DNA from 3 places in the Afifella sp. H1R genome. Region 2 is predicted to be linked to each of the others. Evidence: riboswitches for the same ligand, from Rfam matches in the RefSeq annotation. Region 2 holds a riboswitch; each other region holds the start of a gene.

Region 1 (5,896 bases), 780 kb from region 2:
GGGGGAGGGGCCGTTCCCGACCGAAGACAAAGGCGAGATCGGCAACTTCCTCGGCGAGCGCGGCCGCGAATTCGGGACCGTCACGGGCCGCAAGCGGCGTTGCGGCTGGTTCGATGCGGCGCTCGTGCGCCAGACGGTCAAGGTCTCCGGCATCGACGGCATCGCCTTGACGAAGCTCGACGTGCTCGACGGCCTGAACGAGATCAAAGTCTGCGTGGGCTACGAGGTGGACGGCCGCCGCGTGTCCTGGCTGCCGGCGGGCGCTGCGGCCCAGGCGCGGTTGAAGCCGATCTACGAAAGCCTCGAAGGCTGGCAGGAATCGACAGCCGGCGCACGAAGTTGGGTCGATCTTCCCGCCCAGGCGGTGAAATACGTCCGGCGCATCGAAGAACTCATCGAAGCTCCGGTCGCTCTTCTGTCGACGAGTCCGGAACGAGCCGATACGATCCTTGTCCGTGACCCATTTCAGGACTAAGCCTTGCCGTTAATCCACGGTTACACAGTTCTTCAAGCGTTATGCCCGATTACGTAGCGATCCTTAAACGCTCCATCGCCAGTCTTCCCGATGACGGGCCGGACATGCGCCAGGCGGTCTACGACCGCGCCCGCTCTGCGTTGGCGCGCCAGCTCACCGCCGTGGAGCCTCCGCTGCCCCCCGAAGATATCGAAGGGCATCATGCGGCGCTCGAAGATGCGATTGCCGTCGTGGAGGAAGATTTCGCGGCCGAGAGTGCCGGTGTCCAGGAGCCCGACGAGGAGCCGGCACCACCGCCGCCTCCACCCCCTCCGCCACCACCACCTCCTCCTCCCCCGCCTCCTCCGCCCCCGCCTCCTGCAAAAGAGGCGCCTCGGGCGGAACCGCCGCACGCCCGGGCCGTGCCCCAATATGGGGAGCGCGACCTTCGGGGAAGCGGCTCTGTTGGGGGCGGTGCTGCTGGCGGCGATTTCGCCGGAAGCCGGGAGCCGAAGCGGCCGGATGCTGCGGCCGGGGCTGGTCCCGCCGGCGCGCCCGTGCCGAATGTGACGTCCGAGGGCAAAGACGATTACCCGCAGGACGCCCGGATCGAGGGCGCCGGTGTCGAGGACGAAACGCCTTCTGCCCGCAAGTCGCGTTGGAAGAAGGAAAAGAAAGCCAAGGGCGAGGCCAGAGACGAGGCCGTTGCGGCACCGCGCCATGACGATGGCTCAGAGAAGGTGCGGACATCGCGCGCGCCGGCGCTGATCGCGACCGTTCTGGTTCTGTTGATCGCGCTCGGCATCGGAGCGGTCGTCTATTCGCAATGGGATACGATCGTCACCGCGTATGACGATATCTCCGGCCAGGTTTCCTCCGACGAGACGGCACAGGGAACGGCTCCGGGGAAAGCCGAGGACAACACCTCCTCGTCGCCTTTGACGGGCCTCATCGAGAGCCAGGGCGAACGCGTGGAAGGCAAGGACGAGGATCGTCTCCTCTCCGGGCCGGAAGCCGAGACGCCCGATACCGGACCTTCCACGAGCCAGGAAGAGCCGATGGATGCGCCACTCGACGGTGCGCCGAGCGATGAAGGTCTGCCGGACGACACGGGCGAATCAGATGGCGCTGGTCTGCCGGCCGACGAGACGCAGCCGGGCACGCCGGACGAGCTCTCCGAGACGGCGCCCTCCAACGACAATGCCGCGGGACAGGCCGCGAGCGGTTCGCTCGTCGGGCAAAGGGCGATCTTCTACGAGCAGGGCGAAGACGGTGCCGCCGGCAAGGCGGTGAACGGCGCCGTGTCGTGGTCGACGGTTCAGCGCGGGGACGGAGGTGCCGCCATTCAGGCGAAGATCGACGTGCCGGAACGGGATGCCGAGGTGACGATCACCATCTCCAAGAACAATGACGTCGCCTTGCCCGCGAGCCATCTCATCGAGATCGCCTTCACAGGTTCGCTCGACGACACGGTGGCTGTGCAGCGGGTGCCGGCCTTGGTGATGAAGCCCAACGAGCAGGCGCGCGGACAGCCGCTTGCAGGCGCTGCCGTCGACGTGACCGGGGATCTCTACTGGATCGCGCTTTCCGACACACCCGATCAGGTGGAGCGCAATCTGGAACTTCTGCGCAGTGGTTCCTGGTTCGACCTGCCGATCCTGTTCGAGGGCGGCAAGCGGGCCCTGATCACCTTCGAGAAGGGTATTCCGGGCGACAAGGTGTTTGAGAATGTGATGCAGAGCTGGGGCGATTCCTGATCGCCCCAGCCTGACTGGCTTTTACCGAACGGGCCTTTACCGAACGGCCTGGGCGTAGCTTTCCAGCTCCGGTACGGTCTCGATCAGTCCCTGATCCTTCATGAATTCCGCGAACCGCTGATAGCGGCCGGCGTCGAAGGCGCCGGGGCTTTTCGAAAAGCGGCCGACCGTATCCATGAAGGCGCGGCGATTGAGCTCGTCGCCGAGATCGGGATGCGCCTTCGTGAAGATCTCAAGCGCTTCCTCGGGATGGTTCGTGAGATAGAGCGTGGCGTGTTCGATCGCCTTCAGAAAGCGCGGCAGCCGGTCGTCGTCGAGCTTGTCTGAGCGCGCGATGAAGATGAGCTCGTCATAAGGCGGCACGCCGTGCTCCTCGGGATAGAAAGCGCGGCCGGGCTTGCCTTCGATGTCGAGCTGATTGAGCTCGACATTGCGGAATGCGCCGATGACGGCGTCGACGCGGCCTGCAAGAAGGGCCGGTGAGAGTGCGAAGTTGACGTTGACGAGATCGACGTCGTCGAGTGTCACGCCGCTTTCTCCGAGCATCATCTTCAGAAGCACATCCTCGAAGCCTCCAACCGAGAAGCCGACCGTCTTCCCCTTGAGGTCGGCGAGCGTCGTCACATCGCTGCCTTCCAGAACCACGAGCGAGTTGAGCGGCGTCTCGACGAGCGTTCCGAAGCGCGCCAGCGGCAATCCCTCGGCAACCTGGAGATAGAGGTTGGGCTGATAGGAGATCGCGACATCGCCTTCACCTGCCGCAACGAGGCGGGGTGGGGCGCTCGGGTCGGCCGGCGGGATCATTTCCACATCGAGGTCTTCCTCGGCGAAATAGCCCTTTTCCTGCGCGACGACGAGCGGCGCGTGGTCGGGGTTCACGAACCAATCGAGCAGCACGGTCAGGTGGTCCGCGGCTGCGGCGGGCGATGCCGTCAAGATGAGCGCCAGAAGCATCAGGCGCAGGCGGTCGAGCATGGTCATTTCCTCTCTTTTCGGATCATGTCGGGGTTTCGGAGATCGTCTCAGGCGATGCTCGCTTCTCCCGGCACCCAGCCGAGGAGGCGGCGCAGGACGAGATCGATCAGGGCGCGCAGCAGGATCGCCATGGCGGCGAGCAGGAAGAGGCCGACGAAGACGCGGTCGGTCTGCATGCGGGCATTGGCCTGCAGCATGACGAAGCCGAGGCCCGCGGATGCGCCGACCCATTCGCCGACCACGGCCCCGATCGGGGCGATCGCGGCGGCGACCCGCAGACCGGAGGCGAGGGCCGGCAGGGCGGCAGGGATACGGATGTAGCGGAAAGTGTCGCGACGCGAGGCACGGTTGAGCCTTGCGAGATCGAGAAGGCCCGGATCCGTGCGCTTCAAGCCGTCGGCAAAAGAGGTCGCGACCGGAAAATAGATGATGAGACCGGCCATCACGACCTTGGACGCCATGCCGAAACCGAACCAGATGACGAGAAGCGGCGCGATGGCGAAGACCGGAAGCGCCTGGCTTGCTGCCAAAAGCGGCATAGCGAGCCTTTCAAGTGCCGGCGACGCGACGACCAGGATCGCAGTCAGGGCTCCGACCAGCGCTCCGACGACGAGCCCGACCACGATCTCCGTCGCGGTGACGGCGGCGTTGCCGAGATAGTAAACGGGAAGGGCGGAGAAGGCCGCCACGAGATCGCTCGGCGCCGGCAGGATGAAGCGCGGCACGCCGGTTGCGCGCACGAGCCCTTCCCACAAGGCCAGGAGCGCGATCGCGATCGATAACCGGATTGCGAGAATAGCCAGCACGCGCCCCTTTCATGGCAGAGATCATGCGTGCTGGAGAGACTGAGGCCCGTCCCTTCGCCGGCATGATCCGGATCAGGTTCAAAGGGTTCGGCCGCCATCACGGCCATCTCAGCGCGGTTTGTCCGCACACCCCTCGGAAACGCCCACCATAACTTTCCGGCCGAGCCTTGCAAGCCGTCTCACGGCGCCGCTGGGGCGCGTTTGCGATCTCATCCGTGGTCCCGATGCGTGACAAGTTTGTCGCAGAGGGATAGAGGCGGGGAAATGCGTGTCCTCTTTGCCCCTTTTCGTTGGCTTTTCGATCAACCCTATCTGCTCTTGACGCTCACCTCGCTCTTCTGGGCCGGCAATGCGGTGGTCGCGCGGGCGGTGATCGATGATTTCTCACCGATCCTTTTCGCGCAGCTGCGCTGGGGTGGGGCGGCGCTGTTGATCCTGCCTTTCGCCATGAAGGCCCTGCGCGCGGACTGGCCCGTGATCCAACGTCATCTCGGCGTGCTGACGCTGATGGCTTTGTGCGGCATCACGCTCTTCAACACGCTTCTCTACTGGGCTCTCGAATATACGACGGCGCTCAACGTCGTGCTTCTGCAGGCGACGACGCCGCTTGCCATCGCCTTCGTCGTTTTTATGCTCTTCCGCGAGCGGCTCACCTTCGGCCAGCTTGCCGGGATCGTCGTCTCCCTCATCGGCGTCGTGGTCATCGTCTCGCGCGGGCAATTGCAGGTGCTGGCGCATCTGCGGCTCAATCCGGGCGACGTGATCATGCTGGTCGACGTCGTCATCTATGCCACCTACTCCGCGCTTTTGAAGCGGCGGCCGCCTCTTCACTGGCTGAGCTTTCTGGCGATCACCATCGGGTGGGGCGCCATCATGCTCCTGCCGGCAAGCGCGCTCGATCTTTTGCACGGCGGCCATATCGACATCAATGCAGCGAGCCTTGCCGCGCTCTTCTACGTCGCCGTTTTTCCCTCAGTGCTCGCCTATATCTGCTTCAACCGGGGCGTCGATCTCATCGGTCCGAACAGGGCGGGGCCCTTCTTCCATCTGGTGCCGTTCTTCGGGGCCATTCTCGCTGTCTTCGCCCTTGGCGAGACTTTTACCTACGCCCACGCTTTCGGCGGCGTGTGCATTCTCGGCGGCGTCTTCCTGGCGAGCCGGAGGCAGCGCCTCAAGAATCGGGTGGAGCCGGAGAGAAGCCTCTCTTAGGGCTCGTCACATGGACGCCAAAACCCTCCCCACATCTGCACGCGCCGCGTCAGCCGAGGCCTCTCTCGATCTCGGCAGCCTGACGCTTCTCGTCCTTCTGTCGCTCCTCTGGGGCGGCTCGTTCCTGTTCATGCGCGTCGCGGGCGCGGAGGTGCCGGTCTTCACGCTCGTGCTTTTGCGCGTCGGCATCGCGGCTGCGGCACTCTGGGTTGTCATCATCGCTTCGGGGCGGCGCCTGCCGAGCCGGGGTGGGATTTATCTGCGCGCGCTTTTGATGGGTTTTCTCAACAACGCCGTGCCGTTTTCGCTGATCACCTTCGCGACCGTGGAAATCGGTGCGGGCGCGGCCTCCATCCTCAATGCGACGACGCCGATCTTCACCGTTCTCATCGCGCATGTTCTGACGGCGGACGAGAAGATGACGACGAACAAGGTCACGGGCGTCGTTCTCGGTTTTCTGGGTGTTGCCGTGATGATCGGCCTACCGGCCCTGCGCGGGCTGACGGCCGATTTTCTGGCCGTTCTGGCGATGCTTGCCGCGGCGACGTCTTATGGGTTTTCGGCGGTCGTCGGAAAGGGATTTCGGGCGACCGATCCCGTCGTGGCGGCGGCGATGCAGCTTTCCGCATCGACCCTTTTGATGGTTCCGGTCGCATTCCTCATCGACCGGCCCTTCGCCACGGCAATGCCCGGCA
Region 2 (5,896 bases):
TCGTCACGCCGGAGGTCGGCGGCGGCTTCGGCCCCAAAATCTTCGCTTACCGGGAATATCCACTCGCGGCCAAAGCGGCCTTCGTGCTCGGTCAGCCGGTGCGCTGGGTCTGCGATCGCAACGAGCATTTTCAGTCGGATGTGCAAGGCCGCGACAACTTCGCGGAGGCGGCCATGGCGCTCGATCGAGACGGCCGCATCCTCGCCATGAAGGTCGATCTCACGGCCAATATGGGTGCCTATCTCTCGCAGTTCGGGCCGTATATCCCTTGGGTCGGGGTCTCGATGACGACCGGTCTTTACGACATCGAGATCGCCCATGTGAGCGTCAAAGGCGTCTATTCGAACACCGTGCCGGTCGACGCCTATCGTGGTGCCGGGCGTCCCGAAGCGGCATTCCTGTTGGAGCGGCTGATCGACGAGGCCGCGCGCGTAGCGGGTCTGGCTCCAGATGAAATCCGGCGGCGCAATTTTATCCGGCCGGAGCAATTGCCGTACGAGACCGTCACCGGACGGCTGTATGATACAGGCGAATTCGCTGGGCACCTGGATCGGGCGCTGGAGGTGTCGGACCACGCCGGTTTCGAGACGCGCGCTGCAGAGAGCAGGGCGCGCGGACGGCTCAGAGGCATCGGGATGGCGAGCTATGTCGAGGCCTGCGCTTTTGCCGGCTCCGAACCGGCGAAAATCGTGCTCGAAGACGACGGCCATGTCGCGCTTTTCATCGGCACGCAGGCGACAGGGCAGGGACACCGCACGGCCTATGCCCAGTTCGTGGCCGAGCGGCTCGGCCTCGATCTCGATCAGATCCGGGTGCATCAGGGCGATACCGATGCGCTGGAAACGGGCGGCGGCACGGGCGGCTCACGCTCCATCCCGCTCGGGGGTCCGTCCGTGCGCATCGCATCGGACAATCTTGCGGAAAAGCTCAAGGATCTGGCGGCCGATGCGCTGGAAGCGGCTGCGGGCGATATCGAGCTTGCCGCCGGAGAGGCGCGGATCGTCGGGACCGACCGGGCGATTTCGTTCGCCGACCTCGCCGCCAAAGCAGGCGACCGCGCCGAAGTGACGGCGATCGGAGAGTTCAAACAGGCGGAAGCGACCTATCCGAACGGCACGCATGTCTGCGAATTGGAGATCGATCCGGAGACGGGCAGCACGCGTATCGATCGCTACACCATCGTCGACGATTTCGGGGTGAGCGTGAATCCGCTGCTGCTCGAGGGTCAGGTGCATGGCGGTGTGGCGCAGAGCATCGGCCAGGTGCTTCTGGAGAACACGGTTTATGACGAAGACGGGCAGCTTCTGACCGCAAGCTTCAGCGATTACGCCATGCCGCGCGCGTGGGACACGGTTTCCTTCCATTTCGAGACGCGCAACGTGCCTTCGACGCACAACGTCCTCGGCATCAAAGGTGCCGGGGAGGCGGGAACGATCGGCGCGACGCCCGCGGTCATGAATGCCGTTGTCGATGCGCTTTATCGAGAGTACGGGATCCGCCATCTCGACCTGCCGGCGACACCGCTGCGGGTGTGGAATGCCATTCAAGCCGCAAAGGCGGCGCTCCCCGAACAACGAGGCTAGGGTGACCAAAGACGAAGCGGACTGCCGGCGTAACGCGCGGCAGAGCCGAGGCGGTGGGCAATCGTGACTACAGCGACCCGCGCCATCATTCTCAAGGTCAGCTCGACCATTGCCTTCGCGCTGATGCTTTCCTGCATCAAGCTCGTCGGCGAGCGTGTGCCGACCGGCGAGATCGTGTTCTTTCGCTCCGCCTTTGCGCTCGTTCCGCTCCTCGGCATGCTCGCCTGGCAGAACAAGCTCAAGGAGGCCGTGCGCACCAAAGATCCCTGGAGCCATGCCCGTCGCGGCCTCATCGGGGTGACCACGATGATGCTGTGGTTTGCCGGCGTCCAGCGCCTGCCTCTGCCCGAGTCCATGGCGATCAGCTACGGCGCGCCTTTGATGATCGTCGTGTTGGGCGCCCTGATCCTGCACGAAACGGTGCGCATCTATCGTTCGACCGCCGTTGCGGTCGGTTTCGTCGGCATCATGATCGTGCTGTGGCCGCGCTTCGATCTTCTCTCAAGCGGTGAACTCGGCGGGCGGGAATTCGTCGGCTCGCTCTGCGCGCTCGGCTCCATGGTGCTGACGGCGGTGGTCGCGATCCTCATCCGCAAGATGACGGCGACGGAATCGACCTCCGCCATCGTCTTCTATTTTTCCGTCACGTGCACGGTCGTGGCGCTTTTCACCATCCCGTTCGGATGGGTCATGCCCGATACGGAAGAGTTGATCCTTCTGACCCTGTGCGGGCTCTTCGGCGGTCTCGGGCAGATCTCCCTGACCGCCGCCTATCGTTATGCCGAGACGTCGACGATCGCGCCTTTCGAGTATGCCTCGATGATCTGGGGCACGATCGCCGGCTATCTGCTCTTCAATGAAATTCCCGGGATCAACGTTGCCGTGGGCGGAGCGGTCGTCATCGCTGCCGGCATCTTCATCATCTACCGCGAGCATCAATTGGGGCTGGAGCGGCGAAAGATGCGCAAATTGTCGACGCCGCAGGGGTGAGGCGGATGAGCCTCAGAACGCCTTGAAGGTGGGAATCGTTTTGGTGTCCTGGATGCCTTCGATGACGTGCACCTTTTCCTGCACGAAGCGGCCGATGTCGTCGTCGGGGCTCAGATAGAACTTTGCCAGAAGGTCGTAATCGCCTGCTGTGGAATAGATTTCAGACGCGATCTCGGCGTCGGCCAGGGCGGTTGCGACCTGGTAGGCCTGGCCGAGCTGGCATTTGATGAGTACGAAAAACGGGGTCATGGCAGTCTCCTTGGCCGGGAGAAAACCGCAACTGTCCGGTCGCGGCAAGGGCCAAGCGGCCGATGCTTGCAAAGCGGTTCCGAGACCACTAGATCGGAAGACGTCTCAGGGGGTGCCGCTGCAATCTGTAGGTGGCTGAGAGGCGATCCGGCCAACCCCTCGAACCTGATCCGGTTAACACCGGCGGAGGGATGGGATGATGCCGAGAGATCCTCGTCGTTCATTTGCTTCCGCTTCGGGCCGGGTCCGAAGTGGGAGAATTTCATGCCTATGACGATCGACGAGGTCTTTGCGGCGCTGACGGATCTGCGGGCGCGCCAGCCTCTCGTCCAAAACATCACCAACTTCGTTTCGATGAGCGTCTCCGCGAATGCGCTTCTCGCCCTCGGCGCGTCGCCCGCGATGGTGCATGCGGAAGAAGAGGTCGGCGATTTCGCCAAGCTCGCGGACGCCCTCGTCGTCAATATCGGCACGTTGTCGCCCGCCTGGCTGCGCGCCATGAAAAAAGCCGCCGAGGCCATGGGGGAGCAGCAGAAGCCCTGGGTGCTCGACCCGGTGGCGACGGGCGCGACGCCATACCGAAGCGAGGCCGCGAACACACTCCTGTCCCTGCGGCCGACGATCGTGCGCGGCAATGCGAGCGAGATCATGAGTCTCGCAGGCGAGGCGGGCGCACTCGGCAGGGGGGTCGATTCTCTTGCCGCCTCCGATCAGGCCGTTGCGGCGGCGAAGGCGCTGGCGCGGACATCGGGAAGTGTCGTTGCCGTGACTGGCGCGACCGATTACGCGACAGATGGCGATGAGGTCGTTTCGGTCACCGGCGGGCATGATCTCATGCCGCGCTCGACCGCCCTCGGCTGTGCGCTTTCCGCCTGTGTCGCCGCATTCTCGGCCGTGCGGCCGCCGCTCGAAGCGGCGATCGCCGGGCTTGCCGTTTATGCCGCTGCCGGCCGGATCGCCGGTGAGCGATGCGGCAACGGGCCTGGCCATCTTCCGGCCGAGCTTTGTGACGCGCTTTTCCGCATGGACAAGGATCTTCTTGCCGCTCATTCCGGTATTGGCGCCGGAAGCGGGGAGGCGAAATGATGCGTCATCCGTTCGATCTTTCGCTCTACCTCGTCACCGATCCGAAGCTTTGCGGTCCGCGCAATTTTTTCGAGACCGTCGCTGCGGCCGTCAAAGGTGGCGTGACGCTGGTGCAGCTGCGCGACCCCGACGCCGGCACGCGCGAACTCGTTGCCATTGCGCGTCGCCTGAAGGCGCTGTTGGAGCCCATGGGCGTGCCTCTCATCGTCAATGACCGCATCGATGTGGCGCTCGCGGCCGAGGCTGACGGCGTGCATCTCGGCCAGAGCGATATGGACGGCGCGGATGCAAGGCGGCTGATCGGCGAGGAACGCATCCTCGGCATTTCCGTCGGCAGTGTGACCGAGCACGAGGCGTCCCGGGACGCTCTTTCTGGCGCCGATTATATCGGGGTCGGGCCGGTCTATACCACGGCCACCAAGCCCAATGCCGGTGCGGCGATCGGCCTGGAGGGGCTTGCCACGGTCACGAGGGATGTCGGGCTTCGATCCGTTGCCATCGGGGGCATCGGCGCTTCCAATGCCGCTGAATGCATCGCTGCCGGGGCCGAGGGCGTTGCCGTCGTGTCCGCCATCATGGGGGCGGACGATCCACAAGCCGCCGCCCAGGCGCTTCTTGAAGAAATTCGTACAGCGAAGGACACACAATGACGGCCATCGCACTTTCGATTGCAGGCACAGACCCGACCAGCGGCGCCGGCATCCAGGCCGACCTCAAGACTTTCTCCGCCCTTGGCGTCTATGGCGCGACGGTGATCACGGCGCTGGTCGCCCAGAACACGTGCGGTGTGAGGGCCATTCACGACGTGCCCGCGGATTTCGTGGCGGCCGAGATGGATGCGGTCTTCTCCGACCTCGCCGTCGGTGCGACCAAAATCGGCATGCTCTCGAAGCCGGAGGTCATCGAGACCGTGGCGGAGGGGCTGACGCGGTGGGAGCCCGGTCCCGTCGTCCTCGACCCGGTGATGGTGGCGGCCTCCGGCGATCCGCTCATTGCCGATGAGGCCGTGACGAGCCTGCGCGAGAGACTTTTCCCGCTTTCCGCCGTGATCACGCCCAATCTGATGGAAGCGGCCCGCCTGCTCGACGAGGAGCCTGCGGACAATTCCGACACCATGCTGCGCCAGGCGCAGGCGCTTGCCGATTTCGGCGCCGGGGCGGTCCTTCTCAAAGGCGGGCATGGCAACGGCGATGAAGCCGCGGACCTGTTGTGGTTCGAAGGCGAGGCCCATTGGTTCAGCGCGCCGCGCATCGACACCAAGAATACACACGGTACCGGCTGCACGCTGTCCTCGGCGATTGCGGCGGGGCTTGCCAACGGGCTCGGCCTGCCGGAGGCGGTCGATGCCGCCAAAGCTTATGTCCACAACGCCATCGTCAATGCGGACCTCCTGGAGATCGGCAAGGGGCATGGACCGGTTCACCATTTCTACCGGCAGTGGAGGAATGGATGAGCTCCGGCCACAGCCTCAGCCGGCGCGGCCTTCTCACCGGAGGGGCGGCGGTCGCAGGTGCTGGCGCACTTGCCCGACCGGCAGTCGCCCAAAGCCGCATCGAATGGTCGATGGTCACGTCGTGGCCGAAGAACCTGCCGGGTCCCGGCGTTTCGGCGGAACGGATCGCACGCGATATCGAGACCGCGTCCGGCGGGCGCATGGTCGTGCAGGTGCATGCGGCAGGTGAGATCGTCCCGGCTCTTGCCGTGTTCGATGCGGTGTCGGAAGGGACAGCCGAGATGGCGCATACCGCCTCTCTGTTCTGGGCCGGCAAGGCGAAGGTCGCTCCCGTCTTCACCGCGGCGCCTTTCGGCCTGACCCCTCTGGAGCATATTACCTGGATCGACCATGGCGGCGGTCAGGAGCTGTGGGACGAGCTTTATCGCCCGTTCGGGGTGAAGCCGTTCATGGCCGGAAACACCGGCTTTCAGATGGGCGGCTGGTATCGCGGCGAGATCGCCTCGCTCGACGATTTCAAAGGCCTCAAGATTCG
Region 3 (5,896 bases), 990 kb from region 2:
TGTCGGCCCGCGCATGATGCCGCTTCTTGCCAAAAGCGCCGCCTGGCAGCTCGCCGCAGGCGTCGCCGCATCGATGGCTGCGCTCGGCACATATCTTCTGCAGGCCGTGCAGGATGCGGTTTCGGCCTTCAAGGGCGCCAGAGCCGATAGCACGCGTGTCCGCGAGACCCTGCAGCGCATCGCGTATGAGCGCTGGCAGAGCGAGGCCGTGTGGTTCGGACACGGCACGGTGCAGCCAGGGCCGCATGTCGTCGAGTACATGCCGATCGGGAGTCACCACACCTGGTATGGCCTCCTGTTCGTCAAAGGCCTGGTTGGAGTCTGGGCTCTCCTCGTCCCGCTGGTTTGGCAGTTCTGGATCGTCGCGGTCGATTCCGTCAAAGGCCGCCGCGGACGGCTCCCTCTCGGCATCGTCCTCGTCTTCATCATCCTGAGCTTCGGCGAGAACATCGAGATCGAAGCCTATCTCCTGTGGCCGGCGTTGCTTCTCCTCGGCATTCACGCCCGCGAAATGGAGCGCGACCGGGTGCCCGCAGGATCAAGGAAAGCTTGAGGACAGCCCGGCATGCAACTTTTGCGCACATTCGACTCCCCCTGACGCCCGAGCGCAGAGCGCTCGGCGGGCACAGGCACCGAGGTCGAACAGGGTCCAACTCGGGCTCGGCCGCGCCGAGCCTTGTGCCTAGGCGCTGAGGAACACATGAATGCGGTAGTCATGATGATCGAGGCAGCCTCCACGATCATCCTCGCCATCATATTTCTCGCTCTTCTTGGAGAGCGCCTGGAGGGTTCCTTCTGGCGTCGGAGCATCGCGTTCGGCCTCGTCTTCGCAGCGACCGGTATCCTCGTCATGCTCAACCCGGTCGAGCTGATGAATGGCGTGCGCACCGATCCGAGAAATGCGGTGGTGGCGCTCTCCGCAGCATTGGGCGGGCCGGTATGCGCTCTCATTACCGCCGTTCCGATGATCGCGCTCCGCCTTCATTTCGGTGGCGTGGGGGCCGTTCCCGGAGCCGCCAGCATCGCTTCTGCCGCGATCTGCTCCAGCCTTCTCTGGTATGCCTGGACGAAGTACCTCGGGCGCGAGGCGTCGCAGCGCTATATCCTCTATCATGCGCTCAGCGCAGCCGTCGTGCCCGCCCTGGTCATCGGCGTGATGACCGCCGTGCCCTGGGAGATCTTTCTCAAGTCGGCCTCTCTCTTCGTCCCGGTGAACTTTGTAGCTGTCCTCCTGATGGGCCAACTCGTCATTCGCGAATACCAGCGGCGCTGGGCGATGGCCGCAAACAACGAAGCGCAAGCGCGCTTGCAGGCGACCGCCAACAATGCCCCGGGGGTCTTATTTCAGATCGCGCGGAGCCAGGATGGCCAGCTGGACCTGCGCTATATCTCCGATGGTGCGAGGCGCATCCTCGACATGGACCCGGAGGATTTCGTCCAGGATCCGACCAAACTCACTCGGCTGATTTCCCGCCAAGACGGCGAAAAGTTACGCCTCGTTTTGGAGGATTCGGCAGAGACCCTGGAGCCCTGGGCTTTCGAGGCGCAATGCATGCATCCCAGAGGCCGGATCCTTTGGGTGCGCGCTGTGGCAGAACCGCGGGGCTACGGGGATGACGAGATCGTCTGGGACGGCTTTGCCTATGATATCAGCGACCAGAAGCGCTCCGAGCGGATGAAGAACGACTTCATCTCCACGGTGAGCCACGAATTGCGCACCCCTTTGACCGCGATCCACGGCGCGCTGGGGCTCGTCGCTGCAGGAGGAGCAGGTCAACTCAGCGCAAAAGGCAACAGCCTCGTTTCGATCGCCTATGCCAACAGCGCAAGACTGGTGCGTCTCATCAACGACATTCTGGATATCGAGCGGATCGAATCCGGAAGGATGCACTTCGACATTCGACCTCTCGCGATCCGCCCCCTCCTCGAAGCGGCCGTCGAGGCGCTGTGCGCTTACGCAGCGGAGCTTGAAGTCTCGATCGAGATCGAAGAGACCGCTCCCGGTCTCGTCTGTCTGGCCGATCAGGATCGTCTCAGCCAAGCCTTCGTCAATCTGATCTCCAATGCGGTAAAATTCTCCCCGTCAGGAGGCACCGTTCGCATACGCATTGCACAGCGAGCAGGCCGAGCCCGCATCTACGTGAGCGACGAGGGGCCGGGCATCCCGCAGGAATTCCACACCCGCATCTTCACAAAGTTCGAACGGGCCAACTTCTCCGACAACCAGAAGGTTGGTGGCACCGGTCTCGGCCTTTCAATCACCAAGGCGATCATCGAGCACCTCAACGGCGAGATCGACTTCCGCAGCACAGAGGGCGGCGGGACGATTTTCTTCGTTGACCTGCCGAGTTTTCCTGCGATGCACCAGCTTGCTGCAGAACGCGACAGCCGCAAGCTCGCAAGCGCCTGAATATCGTCTTCCCGCCACCAATTGATAGACAAGCCGCATGGCGAAAACGTCTCCGCTGAGACGCTCTAATCACGCCACCAAATCGGTTTGCAGGCCCGCCGCTCCCCCGAACCGAATCTGAGGCGAAGGGGAAGGTGCCGAGCCCCAACTCCCGCACGCCGTTGGCAAATTCCTCGATATCCATCCGCGCCTTCCCGCTTCGCCGACGTCACATGGGTCATCGGCGCCAGCACATCGGGGAGGTTATGGATCGGGTGCTCGTCATTGGTGGGAACCTTCGTCGTTTAGATCGAGGTCGCCAAGGCCCGGATCATCGCTCGATGCTTGTCGGGCCGGCGCATTTCCACTAGGTCTGAAGACGCTCACACGGGGTGCCCATACGGGCTGAGAGGCTTATCCGCCAACCCGCTGAACCTGATCCGGCTCGCACCGGCGGAGGGATGGAGAGCTTTCGTTGCCGCGAATGCGCCCCTTCCCGCTTTCAAACGACAAGGAGGCGCCCTTGGGCTCGCTGCAATCCCCTTCCATCTTCATAGCATCAGCCGTCGCCGCACTGTTCTTCGGCGCAATCGCACCCGCCGCAGCGCAGGAGGAGAAGCCCTCGCTGACGGTCTACACCTATGAGAGCTTCGTTGCCGATTATGGGCCGGGGCCGCAGATCAAGGCCGGTTTTGAGGCGGTTTGTGGCTGCACGGTGAAATGGGTCGGGCTGGAGGACGGCGTTGCGATCCTCAACCGTTTGAAGCTCGAAGGTGCTTCGACATCGGCGGAGGTCGTGGTCGGGCTCGACACCAACCTGACCGCTGAGGCCAGGGCGACAGGGCTCTTCGCACCGCATGGCACCGACACATCTGCGGTCGACGTGCCCGGTGGCTTTTCCGATCCAGTTTTCGTGCCCTATGATTATGGCTGGTTCGCCGTCGTCTACGACAGTGAGGCGATCGATGCCCCTCCGCAAAGCCTGGAGGAGCTGGTCAGCGGCGATCCGGAGGAGAAGATCGCCATCCAAGATCCTCGCAGCTCGACACCGGGTCTCGGGCTGCTTTTGTGGATGAAGAAAGTCTATGGCGACAGCGCCGAAGCGAAATGGCGAGAGTTCTCCGAGCGTACCCTGACAGTGACGCCGGGCTGGAGCGAAGCCTATGGGCTCTTGACGAGCGGCGAAGTCCCGATGGTGCTGAGCTATACCACCTCGCCCGCCTATCACCTGATCGAGGAGGAGAGCGACCGCTACCGCGCGGCAGCCTTCGATGAGGGCCATTACATCCAAATCGAGGTCGCCGGCCGCATCGCAAGCTCCGAGCACCCAGATCTCGCCCGCGACTTCCTCGCTTATCTGATCTCGCCCGCGGCGCAGGACGCGTTGCCGACCACCAACTGGATGCTGCCGGCCGCAGCGACCGCCTCGCCGTTGCCCGCCGCCTTTGAGCAGCTGGTGACCCCGGATAAGACCCTGTCTTTCGATCCCCAAACGGTAGCCGACAGCCGACGCGCCTGGACGCAGGAATGGCTGCAGGCGCTCGGTCGCTGAGGCTCTCCGCGCGTCCGATGACAGGTTCGACAGATCGACGTTGGCGTGTCGCGGCAGGACTTGCCGCCGTTGCCGCGCTCGCCGTGTTTTTGGGCGGCGCATGTTTCGCCTTGCTCGCCCAAGCCGATGCGGCGCCGGACCTGCTTGCCTTGGCATCGGACCGCTATTTGCGGGGGGTGGTGCTGTTCACGCTGGAACAGGCGGCCCTTTCCACCCTCCTTGCAGTGGCCGGTGCCCTGCCGCTTGCAGTGGCCCTCCACAGGGCTCGGTTTCCCGGCCGCGGCCTCGTCCTGCGTCTGTTCCTCCTACCGCAAGCCCTGCCGGTGCTGGTCGGCGCCTTGGCGATCATCGCGGTGTGGGGCCGCAACGGCGTCGTCTCGGATCTGGCCGCCACCCTCGGATTCGATCGCCTCAACGTCTATGGGCTGTCCGGCATCCTGATCGCCCACACCTTCTTCAACCTGCCGCTCGCCGCCCGGCTGATGGTCGCTGCTCTCGACGGCGTGCCGGCAGAAAGCTGGAAGCTCGCCGGGCATCTTTCTCTCACGCCCCTCACCACCTTCCGCGTCCTCGAATGGCCGGCAATCCGCACCGCTCTGCCGGGCGCGACGAGCCTCATCTTCATGCTCTGCGTCACCAGTTTCACGCTGGTCCTGACATTGGGTGGCGGGCCGGGCGCCACCACCCTGGAAGTCGCGATCTATCAGGCCCTGCGCTACGATTTTAATCCGGGCCTCGCGGTTTTCCTGGCGTTGATACAGATTGTGCTGACCGGCCTTGCGGTCGCCGTCACGCTGCGGCTCGGCCAGACAACGCCCGGCGGCTTTACACTCGGGCGGCGGGCACGGCGCTACGACCCTCACCAGGGCTTCGTTCGCGCGCTCGATCTCGCGGTTCTGACCGTGGGGATCGCCTTCGTCCTCTCGCCGTTCATCGCCACGATCGTTGCCGGTCTGCGCTCCGATCTGATCGCACTGCTGGCCGATCCAAACGTCCAGCGGGCCGCGATGACAAGCGGCGTCGTGGCGTTCGCGGTGGCGACACTCGCGCTCTTGCTCGCCGCGCCTCTCCTCTTGGCGCGACAGGCATTGGAAAGTTCTCCCTCTTCGAGGGGTCGCGCAGCCTGGCGCGGGCTCTTCGAGCTGTCGGGCAGTCTCGTGCTCGTGGTGCCGCCGATCGTCATCGGCGCCGGCTGGTTTCTTCTGCTGCGCCAGGTGACGGACGTTTTCGCGGCGGCACCCGTCGTCGTTGTCGCCACCAATGCCGTGATGGCGACGCCGTTTATCGTGCGTATTCTCGCACCGGCGCTTGCCGCCTCGGCACAGCGACACGATCGCCTTGCCGAGAGCCTCGGCCTCTTCGGGCTGGCGCGGCTGCGCCACGTCGAATGGCCCGCGCTGAAAGCGCCGCTGGCCCTTTCCTTCGCCTTTGCGCTCGCCCTGTCCCTCGGAGATCTTGGTGCGGTGGCGCTTTTTGGCAGCCAGGATTTCGTCACCCTGCCCTATCTGCTCCTGCAGCGCATGGGCAGCTATCGCACCGCCGACGCAGCCGGGCTGGCGCTGCTGCTCGGGGTCTTGTGTCTCACCCTGATGGCACTCGCGGAGCGCGGGTTTCGCCGGGAGGAAGGCCGATGAGCGCCCTGCCCGCCCTCGTCTTGGACGGCCTAAAATACACCTATGAAAGCGCCCCGATGCGCTTCGACCTCACGGTCGCGCCTGGCGAATGGCTGGCGATCATCGGCCAAAGCGGTGCCGGCAAATCGACCCTCCTCGACATCATCGCCGGCTTTCTGATGCCCGAGCGCGGCCGGGTGACGATCTCCGGCGCCGACATGACGGGCGTGCCCCCCTCGCAACGCCCGCTCAGTTTCGTGTTTCAGGAGAACAATCTCTTTGCCCACCTGAGCGCCGTGCAGAATGTGGGGCTCGGAATTTCCCCGAGATTGCGGCTGGGCC

The links. Region 2 has a riboswitch for thiamine pyrophosphate ahead of thiM (hydroxyethylthiazole kinase). Riboswitches for the same ligand answer to the same signal wherever they lie in the genome.
Region 1: linked by a shared signal. The riboswitch ahead of L0F51_RS09710 (ABC transporter permease) and the one ahead of thiM (hydroxyethylthiazole kinase) in region 2 are both predicted to bind thiamine pyrophosphate.
Region 3: linked by a shared signal. The riboswitch ahead of thiB (thiamine ABC transporter substrate binding subunit) and the one ahead of thiM (hydroxyethylthiazole kinase) in region 2 are both predicted to bind thiamine pyrophosphate.

Annotation. Positions count from the first base shown of each region.
Region 1 is NZ_JAKEDY010000001.1:2,057,732-2,063,627, reverse strand. Features, by position in the region: gene L0F51_RS09725 (adenylosuccinate synthase) at 1-475, shown strand, start outside; gene L0F51_RS09720 (hypothetical protein) at 517-2,211, shown strand; gene L0F51_RS09715 (ABC transporter substrate-binding protein) at 2,248-3,186, opposite strand; gene L0F51_RS09710 (ABC transporter permease) at 3,234-3,992, opposite strand; TPP riboswitch at 4,025-4,136, opposite strand; gene L0F51_RS09705 (DMT family transporter) at 4,257-5,201, shown strand; gene L0F51_RS09700 (DMT family transporter) at 5,212-5,896, shown strand, end outside.
Region 2 is NZ_JAKEDY010000001.1:1,280,934-1,286,829, reverse strand. Features, by position in the region: gene L0F51_RS06140 (xanthine dehydrogenase family protein molybdopterin-binding subunit) at 1-1,583, shown strand, start outside; gene L0F51_RS20130 (DMT family transporter) at 1,647-2,573, shown strand; gene L0F51_RS06130 (Lrp/AsnC ligand binding domain-containing protein) at 2,586-2,822, opposite strand; TPP riboswitch at 2,921-3,031, shown strand; gene thiM (hydroxyethylthiazole kinase) at 3,087-3,908, shown strand; gene thiE (thiamine phosphate synthase) at 3,905-4,558, shown strand; gene thiD (bifunctional hydroxymethylpyrimidine kinase/phosphomethylpyrimidine kinase) at 4,555-5,361, shown strand; gene L0F51_RS06110 (TRAP transporter substrate-binding protein) at 5,358-5,896, shown strand, end outside.
Region 3 is NZ_JAKEDY010000001.1:291,521-297,416, reverse strand. Features, by position in the region: gene L0F51_RS01410 (hypothetical protein) at 1-553, shown strand, start outside; gene L0F51_RS01405 (ATP-binding protein) at 701-2,410, shown strand; TPP riboswitch at 2,767-2,868, shown strand; gene thiB (thiamine ABC transporter substrate binding subunit) at 2,874-3,941, shown strand; gene thiP (thiamine/thiamine pyrophosphate ABC transporter permease) at 3,959-5,575, shown strand; gene thiQ (thiamine ABC transporter ATP-binding protein) at 5,572-5,896, shown strand, end outside.